DNA from 3 places in the Exiguobacterium sp. s95 genome. Region 2 is predicted to be linked to each of the others. Evidence: predicted binding sites of a transcription regulator. Region 2 holds the regulator's gene; each other region holds the start of a gene.
The links. Region 2 encodes LexA, which represses DNA repair genes until DNA is damaged. Its sites were predicted from a motif close to CGAACATATGTTCG; they were not measured.

Region 1 (3,281 bases), on a different contig from region 2:
TCAATCCGAACTAGTCGCATCAGGGGAATTTCGATCGAATTTTGACTCCGGACGTACAGAAGTCCTCGTTCGCGCTCGATTCGTTCGATGAATCCGGTCAATGTGATATAGCTTCCTTCCTTATAATACGTGATTTCAAGTTCTTTTCCTTCCATTAATGCTTCTTCGAGGATGAATTGCCATGATTCTTGAAGTTGTTCATCGATGGGCGGTAGTGTTAAACGATGCGTATCTTTATAATAGTCGCGCAACAGTTGAATGTACTCCGGCATCAAAAACGGAATCCATTTTAAATTGCCACGGTCACGATACCGTGTCATTGCCGTCACCTCCCGGATGACCACCGACGAAGCGGAGGCGGCGCTTGGCGACACTTGTATCAAGAAAAGAAACAGCGAGGCGGATGGTTCCCTTCCCGTAACGGACGTTGACATGATCGATTGCCTTTAACAAGCGTTTGCGTTTCCAAACACGGGTATTGTCTTCGAACAACGACAGTTGCAGTGCACCTTGGTCGGGGACAAGTTGACCGAGCGAGACAGACAAAAAACGAATCGGTTCGTGTTCGAGCCAGTTCGGCTCGAACAGCTGAAGGATATGCCGCAGGATAATCCGTTCGTCTGAAGTCGGATAAGGGAGACGGAGTTGCTTTGAAAACCCTGCCCGGACGATATGTCTCGAGTAACGGACACCTAAGTGAACCGTCCATCCAAGTTGATTGGAAAAGCGGACGCGGGCTGCGACATCGCTTGTGAGCTCACTTAAGACCAGCCGAATCTGGTCGTATTCGTAATAATCACGCATTAGTGTCACGCCATGACCAACCGTCTTCTGTCGGGATGATGCCGGACGAAATAAAGCGGTCGGATCAATCGTCGTCGGAGATTGATCGATGCCCCATGCATGATGCCAAAGTTCGGCACCGATGACACCAAAACGTTCGTGTAGTGTTTCTAATGGTGCGGCCGCCAAATCGCCGATCGTCTCGATGCCTAATTGATTCAGATGGTGCTCCATTTGATGACCAATCCCCCACATCTTGCGAACGGGAAAGTCATGTAAGAGACGGGGGACATCAGCATAACCACAACGCGCAATGCCCTGTTTTTTCCCGAGTAAATCAAGGGCAAGTTTCGCGATGACGTTATTAGGACCAATCCCGATTCGGACGTGAATGCCGGTTTGTTCCAGGATGGCTGACTGTAATTGGTTAGCAGCTTCAAAATCCGTACCGAAGAGGTGCTCCGTTCCCGTCATGTCGATGAAACTTTCGTCAATCGAGTATACCCGGATTGCTTCCGGTGGTCCGAATTGATGGAGCACATCGAGGACACGAATCGACGTTTTCATGTAGCATAACATGCGTGGTTCGACGAGGTGAATCTGCTTTCGTTCCTTGTACGGGAGTTGTTCAATCTGGTAGAGACGACTTGCCGTTTTGATACCAAGCGTCTTCAAAGCAGGGCTCGCCGCTAAAATGACGGAGCCGCTCCGTTTTAAATCGGAAACGACGGCTAATTTTGTTGTTAATGGTGGTAGATTTCGGTAATGGCACTCGCAACTGGCATAAAAAGAGACACTATCCACGCAAAAAATACGTTGGTTTGGAAAGTCCGCATCAGAAGACACGAAAATCACTCCTTTTAGAACGTTTGTTCTTATTTTATTTATGTTGATTCTAGCACGGTCTCAAAGTGTCTCAAATCAAAAATTGAAAAAGAGTGTACATGTCATCACTTTTTAGAGCGCAGCATGACTTTAGAAATCATCCTCTTGAGTCATATTTAGGTAACAGGTTTGGTACACTAAGGACTGAGAAGAAGAAGGGTTGGGAGAGAATGAAGAAAAAACCGATGATCCATCTACCGGATGTCCCGAATAATTTAGCAGTCGAAACATTTGCAGAAATCGAAATCGATGATCCGTACTTGTATCAAATGCTGTATGAAAAAGAAACGTTACCCATCGAGCTGACGGAGCGGATCGATGCCAATCAAGTCTGTTTTCGGAATGTCTCATTTGCGGGGCTCGTGTTTGATCGCGCGTCATTTGAAAATGTCCGGTTTGAGCAGTGCGATTTGACGGGTTGCCAGTTCCGTGACAGTCGTTTTCATCGCGTTCTGTTTCAGGACTGCCGCCTGACGGGGGTTCAATTAGAAGAAACATCGCTTGATCATGTCACGGTAAAAGCATGCCAGGCGAATTACTTACAAGTGATTCGGACATCGCTCCGACAAGTAACGTTCGAGCAGACGGCGATGCGGGAGACACAATTCTTCGAAGGGAAACTCATCGATTTACGTTTTGAGGATGTTGAATTGATGGAAAGCCAGTGGGTTGAAACTCCGTTAAAAGGACTCGATTTGCGACAAGCGGACGTCTCGGGGATTACGATTGATCCACGCTTTTTGACAGGGGCGATCGTGACGGAAGGACAAGCAATCGCATTTGCCCGATTACTCGGTCTTGTCATTCCGCAAGAATGAACATGAAAAAACCGGACGCTGTTCCTCTTCCTTTTAGGGAAACGGAAAACGTCCGGTTTTTTTGTATTCATACGACTCTCGAAGGAGAGACTTAAAAGGAGAGCGTCTCGCCGTCGTCCGGAATCAAAAAGTGAGCGGAGAGATGATTTGCTGCTAAAAAGTCAGCGATCATATCGCGGCGGAGCAGGCAGTGATTGACAGCTTCGAGATGCGAGACGATGATCGTCGCTTCAGCCGCTGCCGCGTGGACCGCTAATAAATCACGTTCCGACATCGTGATCGGTTCACCGGTCTGGAACTGGGCGGCACCACTATTGACGACGATGACATCCGGTGCATAGGTATCAATCGCAGAATCGACGTCGTCACACCAAATCGTATCACCGGCGATATAGAGCGTCGGCTCATCGGGATGTGTAAAGACGAGACCGGATACGTGTCCCATCCGTTGTCCGATTTCGCCGACACCGTGTTGACCGTTCGTGCGGAAAACTTTGACATCACGGAGTGTCACACCCTGGTCGAACGGCTGAACGTCGGTGAAACCGGCTTCTTTAATGACAGAGGCGTCCGTCGCGTTTTGGGCATAGAGCGGAACCGTCTTCGGTAACAATTGTTTTGCGGCCTCATCGAAATGATCGGCGTGAAGATGTGTCACGAAGACGGCATCCGGGTCGAGTAAGGTCGAGACATCGACTGGTAAGTCGACAAGGGGGTTGCGGTGGGTGTTCGGTGTATGGTCGAACGGAGGAAGCGAACCCTTTTCACCGAGAAAAGGATCAATTAAAAAAACTT
Region 2 (3,281 bases):
TACTGTTTATTGCGTTCTTCTTCTTGTGCTTGCTTCAATTTTTCAGGCGTAACATCCGTTCCTTCTTCATCAACGATTTTGATGCCCATCATTTGATTTTTGAACGAACCACGAAATGCTTCTAAATAGGCCGTTCTTAATTCTTTTTGTTCCGCCGTCTCAGCTTCCGTTAACGGTTCGACTTTTGATTTATTGGCAAGTTCATTAATTCGATCGAGTTGTTCTTGTGATAACATAATATCCCTCTTTCTCTTTGACTCAACGTGGAGCACTTTAATAGTAACCTTACTGTAAAAGACCCGAAAAAAAAAAGCAAGTTTGTCGCGTCAAGATGACACAACACCTGCTTTCATTCATAAGACTGGACAACTTCTTTATATTCAAGATAACGCCGATTGACCGTCGCTTTCGAAATATCATGCCCCATGCCGCGTAAGGTCGTCGCGATGTCAGCAAACGTCAAACCAAGTTCACGTAATCGAACGATTTCTTCAATCGGGACTTCCTTTCGACTGCGGCCGGCATTCTCGCCTTGCCGATTGAGATTTTGTTCGGGTCTAAAACCATTATCGACAGCCCGTCGCATGCCGCGTGCGATTTTTGCATTGTGGAGCTTACGCTGGTATTCCTCAACGAGTGAAACGATTTCGAGGACCATCGCTTCCGCATCTGCCAGTTGGTATTCACCGTCTGACTCCATCGTCATCAACTGGACATCATGTTTTTTGAACGTATGCAAAATCGCGATTTTGGCGTTTCCTCGTCCGATTCGTGTATCGTCCGTCACGAGCACCGCTTCCACCAGATGACGCGTTACATAATCAAGAACGGTCAACATCCCTTCTCGCTCTACATCATAGCCACTTTCTTTTTCGACGATGATATCTATGATTTCAAATCCTTTTGTTAAAGCGAGTCCCGACAGTTCTGCTCTTTGCCGCTCCAGTGAGCTCTCTTGTGCTTCTTTTTCCGTCGAGACGCGACAGTAGATTACTACTTTCATCGTACCTCACACCCCTGTTCGTTCATTCAACAACTTTTATATTCTGTCATTGTTGTGCGATTGGTACAACGATTTTGTCTTTCGAAATGACATGTTTTGTTTCGAGCTCATTGTTCTTGATCAGCCAGTCGATGTATTCTTGATTCGTCATCGAACCATCATTGTAGACTTCAGCTACTTGTTCGACTGTTACGTTCTCATCTACCGTGACTGACGCCGTAAGTAATCGGTGGACCTTTTCATCCGGTCGTGGTGTTAAAAGAAAAAGAATGAAAGCAAAACTGAGCGTATAAAACAGAATTGAAAAGGCATGAGTACGAATAGAATGAATCATCATGAATCCCTCCAAATAGGTTATTAGAATAAATGTTCTCGGAACAATTGTTCGCATAATCTATAATAAACACAGAACCAGTGTTCGGTCAATACAAAAACATCGAACAATTGTTTGTGCGCTCATTTGTTCTATGTTATAGTAATTCTAGAAACATATATTCCTAAATCCTAAAAAAACCAATCCGGAAAGAGGTGGCAATTCGTATGCGGAAAATGTCTAAACGTCAACAAGAAATCCTTGACTACATCATCGCTGAAGTGAAGTTAAAGGGCTATCCACCTTCAGTTCGCGAAATTGGTGAAGCTGTTGGTCTTGCTTCAAGCTCAACGGTACACGGTCATTTGGATCGTCTAGAAAAACGTGGACTGATTCGCCGTGACCCGACGAAACCACGCGCGATTGAAATATTGCTTGATAAACCTGAAGAAATCAACGAAGCGATCGTCCATGTCCCCGTTATCGGCAAGGTAACTGCCGGACTTCCGATCACTGCGATTGAAAACATAGAAGAGCATTTCCCACTCCCTGCACATTATGTAGGAAATGAAACCGTCTTTATGTTGACGATTGATGGCGAATCGATGATTAATGCAGGTATTCTTGATGGCGATCGTGTTATCGTGCGTCAACAAAACACAGCAGAAAACGGGGAGATTGTCGTTGCGATGACCGAAGATAGTGAAGCGACAGTCAAACGGTTCTTCTTAGAAGATCAACAGGTACGTCTTCAACCAGAAAATGACTCGATGGACCCGATGTATTTCGATAACGTGTCGATTCTTGGCAAGGTCATCGGCGTTTACCGGACGATTCACTAAGAGAGGGACCAGCTAAGCTGGTCTTTTTTCATGCCTTCTGGAAATGTACATGATACGGTCAACTCCGTTGCCCTAACGGGATATGTTGTTTATTCGGTCGCAACGAACCAAACGGATTGGCTCCCGACCGCTGTCGGAATCGCCGTCGGGACCTTATGGCTTTCGCCCGACTTAGACTTAAAATCGGAACCTTACTATCGTTTTGGCCCTTTGCGTGTCCTTTGGATGCCATACGTTAAAATTATGCCGCACCGCTCCATCTGGTCGCATGGCTTAATCATCGGAGATGTCATCCGCCTACTCTACAGTGCCGCTTTATTGATTCCGCTACTCTTTTTAGCCTTCTATAGTGAAATCATCCAAGCAAGCACGGTCGACTCATTGATTGACGTCATGCCTGCTTTTATTATCGGTGTGATGACCGCAAGTACGATTCATATCATCCTTGATCATACGAGTAGTTGGTTCCGCCCTAAAAAGAAACGAAAAAAACGTCGATCCTGACTTTTTCCATTCAATCATGGAAAAAGTCTTTTTATTATCCAATTCTAATTTTTTTAAACCTAAATATTGAAAATTTCGATTCCTATATTTCAATTATTTGTATTGAAAACGTTATCAATTCGGGTTAGGTTTAAATAGAAAGGCATTATTCGCTTTAATCCAAAGGGAGGGTTTTTGCATGAGTAATTTTATTAGTGAGATGATGGGAACATTGATTCTCGTCCTACTCGGGGATGGCGTCGTCGCCGGTGTCGTTCTGAAGAAAACCAAGTCTGAAAATGGTGGCTGGATTGTCATCACGCTCGCTTGGGGTCTCGCCGTTATGACCGGTGTTTACGTCGCGGCATCCAGTGGTGCCCACTTGAACCCAGCGGTTACTTTGTCGCTCGCGCTCAATTCTGACTTACCGTGGGCAGATGTACCTATCTATATCGCTGCTCAACTTGTCGGAGCATTCCTTGGCGCAGTACTCGTTTGGCTTCATTACATGAAACATTTTGAAGCGACAGAAGATCAAGCCGCAAAACTCGGTGTCTTCGCGACAGGTCCAGCAATCCGTCATACGGGATCAAACTTAGTATCTGAGATCATCGGGACATTCGTTCTCGTCTTTGGTATC
Region 3 (3,281 bases), on a different contig from region 2:
TCCCGTTCCCGGACAAAACGTCGTCAACAGATGACTGAGTTGCCGTAAGACGACATCCCCGCCATCATGTCCGTATTCGTCATTGACCGACTTGAAGAAGTCGATATCGACGATCAGGACCGAGAAGGCATACCCGTGTTTGTCATAGTCGGCCAATGTCTCATCGAGTTTCCGCCGATTGGCGAGATTCGTCAGACTGTCCGTCAAGGCAAGCTCCTGCTGGGCTTGGACGAACTGGAAATGTTTCCGTAACTCCTGCAGGAAACGAAACGTCACGTACCCTCCGAGAAGATTGAAGATGATGTAGACGAATGACATCTCGAAAAACCGAATGAACGTATCCGTCAATAAGTACAGGGCCGGCAAGCTGTAGCCGATCCCGATGCTCAGTAGGACAAGGTAGTCTTTGAACGTCTGGGCAGCAAAGCGACGGTAAATACTTGCCGTGACGAGTAAAGCAAGACAAATCAGCGTCGCGAGAATCAAACCTTGGTAGACACCGGGTGGCGTGACGAGAAAACGGGCCCCGATGACGGCGACCGTCGTCAATGCGCCACTGATCCAGCCGCCGTAATAATACGCCGTGACGAGCGCGACGAGTCGTAAATCAATCTTCGCTCCATCGTAGGAGATACTGTTTAGGACGAGCAGTGCCCCGATCACGCTTGCAATCAATCCGACGGCAAGTCGGATCCGGATTGAGGAGTGCGGTGAAATGCGTTTGATGTTGCGCATCGGTAAGAAGGCGAACAGCAGGGACGTAATCAAAAGGGAAAAGTTTAATAGAAACTGGTTGAACTGACTCAACACGACGATCGACATCCCTTCAAAAAATAGCTTTTTCTGTCTATATCTTCTTTATCGTCTTACCGGCACCCTTTTTCTAGCCGTTTTGCAGGTTTTCCATTTTCTTAAAGGGGAATCATTATGACAGATGCATCTGTTAATTCGTAAAAGGGGGAACTACCTGTGGACATGAACGAAGAAAAACGAAAAAGTAAAATGCCTTTCTTCATCGGGCTCGTCATCGTCATCTTTTTAATCGTCGCCGCTGCGTTAATCATCTACGTCACGTCTGAACCGAAAGAGGAAACGCAACAGCTCCTCCAACTGACGGTGAGCCAAATCACGCCGTACTTACCACTTGCCGGCTAACGACACCTTACTTTTTTTCAACCAAAAGGGCAGACCGATTTTCTTCGGACTGCCCTTTCCTTCTGCCTACATGACATACCGTGCCTCTTTCTTATCGATGATATTGCGGACCCGGTTTTCAGTCACCCCGTACACGAGCGCAAGCTTTCGAATCGACGCTTCGCCCGTCCGGTAGCGCCGCCGGATCTCCCGAATCTGCCACGCCGACAATTCGACATGGTCCGTCAACAGCAGATCGAATTCAGCGAGCAAGGAAGCATAGGCTTGACTCGGCGAAGGCTTGACCGACAGATTATCGATGTGGTCGTTCAACCGGTCATGATCCGCCCGGACGAGACGCTCCTGGCAGGCAGTCGGGTCAAGAAACGCCCGGGCGACGAGTTCGCCGACGTAAAACCGTTCACCGCGTCCGTGCTGATACAACGTCACTTTCCGGTAACCTTCCTGATTGATGCGCGGACGCAGGAGGACACCTGTGCGCCGCTGTTTGACGCCACGGCTCGTCTCGACAATCCGGTCGAGCGAACGAACATTTCCCGACGTCGACACTTGATAACTCCCTTCATATCCTTGTACCATCTTCCAATGTTCCATCTGCCCGAACACCCTCCATTCGTTGTGACACGCCATCCGTTGTTATCTCCATTATATCATTTTACGAACAAACGTTCTAACTCCAACGTGCTGAACCGGTATGGTAATCTAACAAAAAAAGGAAACGGGGTCTTTTGATGAAATTTGTTTTATTGCTCGGTCCGCAGGCGGTCGGAAAAATGACGATCGGTCAGGAACTCGAACGGTTGACCGGGATGAAGTTGTTTCATAACCACCAGACGATCGATTTGCTGTTGCCCTATTTTGACTTTTCAAAGCCCGCCCATCACAGGCTGAAGGACTTGATCCGCCGGGAGATGTTCAAGGAGATGGCGATCAGTGATCTCGAAGGTGTCCTCTTCACGTTCCTCTGCCTGTTCGGGGTCGAAGGCGGAGGGATTGAGTTCATTGAGGAAACGGTCGCATTGTTTGAAGAGGCGGGTGCCGACGTCTATATCGTCGAACTCGAAGCATCCGTCGCGACACGTCTCGCGCGAAACAAGACGGAAAACCGGCTTGCCCATAAGTTTACGAAACGGGATCTCGCCGCTTCCGAAAACGACTTGCTCGAGACGGCAGACGGCTACCGGACGTCCTCCCTGCCAGGAGAACTGCCGTACCCGAACTACTTCCGCCTGGATACGGAAGGACGCTCTGCCGCTGCAAGTGCCGAAGCAATCTGTGCCCGCTTCGGTTGGTCTTACACACCCGTCAGGTAACGTCATGAAAGGGGAATGCCGCTTGAAGTCGCACCGGAACGAATACCACTCTCTGATCCTGACTTTCATCCTCTTGATTGTCAGCATCCTACTGTTCTTCGGGCTGAACGGACGGACGTTCCCGAATATGAGCCTTTGGGTCCCGATCAGTCTGTATTCGCTCGTCGGCGTCGGCTATGTGATGTCACTCCTGATTGCGCTCCGGTTGAAAAACACTGTCATCAAGACCTTCAGCCTGCTTGCCACTCTGATGCTGTTGCTCCCGCTCGTGATTTGGGTTTATCTCCTGCTGCTCGCGAACGGCATCTCGGAACCTTAAAAAAAGAGGACAAGCCGTTCGCAGTCTGCGACGCGGATTGTCCTCTTTTTCGTTTAGTGCGTCAAGGCTAACGAAAATCCGTCATCCGTTCTCTCAAATCCACTCTTCTCCCAAACGACGGCTTCCCCGCCTCTGCCCGTCACGGACGGTAACAATAATGTCCGTGCTAAATAGGCCGTGATGACTGTCAACGCTTCGTTGAGATAACCGTCCATGTCAAAGACATCGTCTGCCCGATAGGTCAGTTCCCGCTCCCGAAAGTGAATCGTCGCGACAGTTCGTCTACTGCGTCGTTCCCGTAACACCCAGTCACATCCATCTTGCATATCTGTCGCCTGTATCAATAGACGGGACGTCGTAAAGTCAGGATGGCGTCCGTTCATCTTCATTCCTCCCCTGTCACGTCAAACGTTGCCGTCGCGTAAGCTTGCCCATTAATTAAGATGGTCACACGATGCGTCCCCGGATAGTGGACGCGTGTCGTCAAGTTCCGA

Region 1: the regulator LexA is predicted to act here: its motif matches at 1,646-1,659, upstream of KNP99_RS15515 (Y-family DNA polymerase).
Region 3: the regulator LexA is predicted to act here: its motif matches at 1,814-1,827, upstream of KNP99_RS09860 (NUMOD4 domain-containing protein).

What each region holds. Positions count from the first base shown of each region.
Region 1 is NZ_JACSMM010000005.1:126,974-130,254, forward strand. Features, by position in the region: gene KNP99_RS10455 (YolD-like family protein) at 1-320, opposite strand, end outside; gene KNP99_RS15515 (Y-family DNA polymerase) at 304-1,629, opposite strand; gene KNP99_RS10465 (pentapeptide repeat-containing protein) at 1,839-2,486, shown strand; gene KNP99_RS10470 (MBL fold metallo-hydrolase) at 2,578-3,281, opposite strand, start outside.
Region 2 is NZ_JACSMM010000001.1:51,784-55,064, reverse strand. Features, by position in the region: gene KNP99_RS00280 (DUF896 domain-containing protein) at 1-236, opposite strand, end outside; gene KNP99_RS00275 (YneB family resolvase-like protein) at 350-1,003, opposite strand; gene yneA (cell division suppressor protein YneA) at 1,050-1,337, opposite strand; gene lexA (transcriptional repressor LexA) at 1,544-2,158, shown strand; gene KNP99_RS00260 (metal-binding protein) at 2,189-2,662, shown strand; gene KNP99_RS00255 (MIP/aquaporin family protein) at 2,841-3,281, shown strand, end outside.
Region 3 is NZ_JACSMM010000005.1:6,473-9,753, reverse strand. Features, by position in the region: gene KNP99_RS09870 (GGDEF domain-containing protein) at 1-810, opposite strand, end outside; gene KNP99_RS09865 (hypothetical protein) at 976-1,155, shown strand; gene KNP99_RS09860 (NUMOD4 domain-containing protein) at 1,222-1,749, opposite strand; gene KNP99_RS09855 (DEAD/DEAH box helicase family protein) at 1,887-2,468, shown strand; gene KNP99_RS09850 (hypothetical protein) at 2,491-2,787, shown strand; gene KNP99_RS09845 (hypothetical protein) at 2,841-3,170, opposite strand.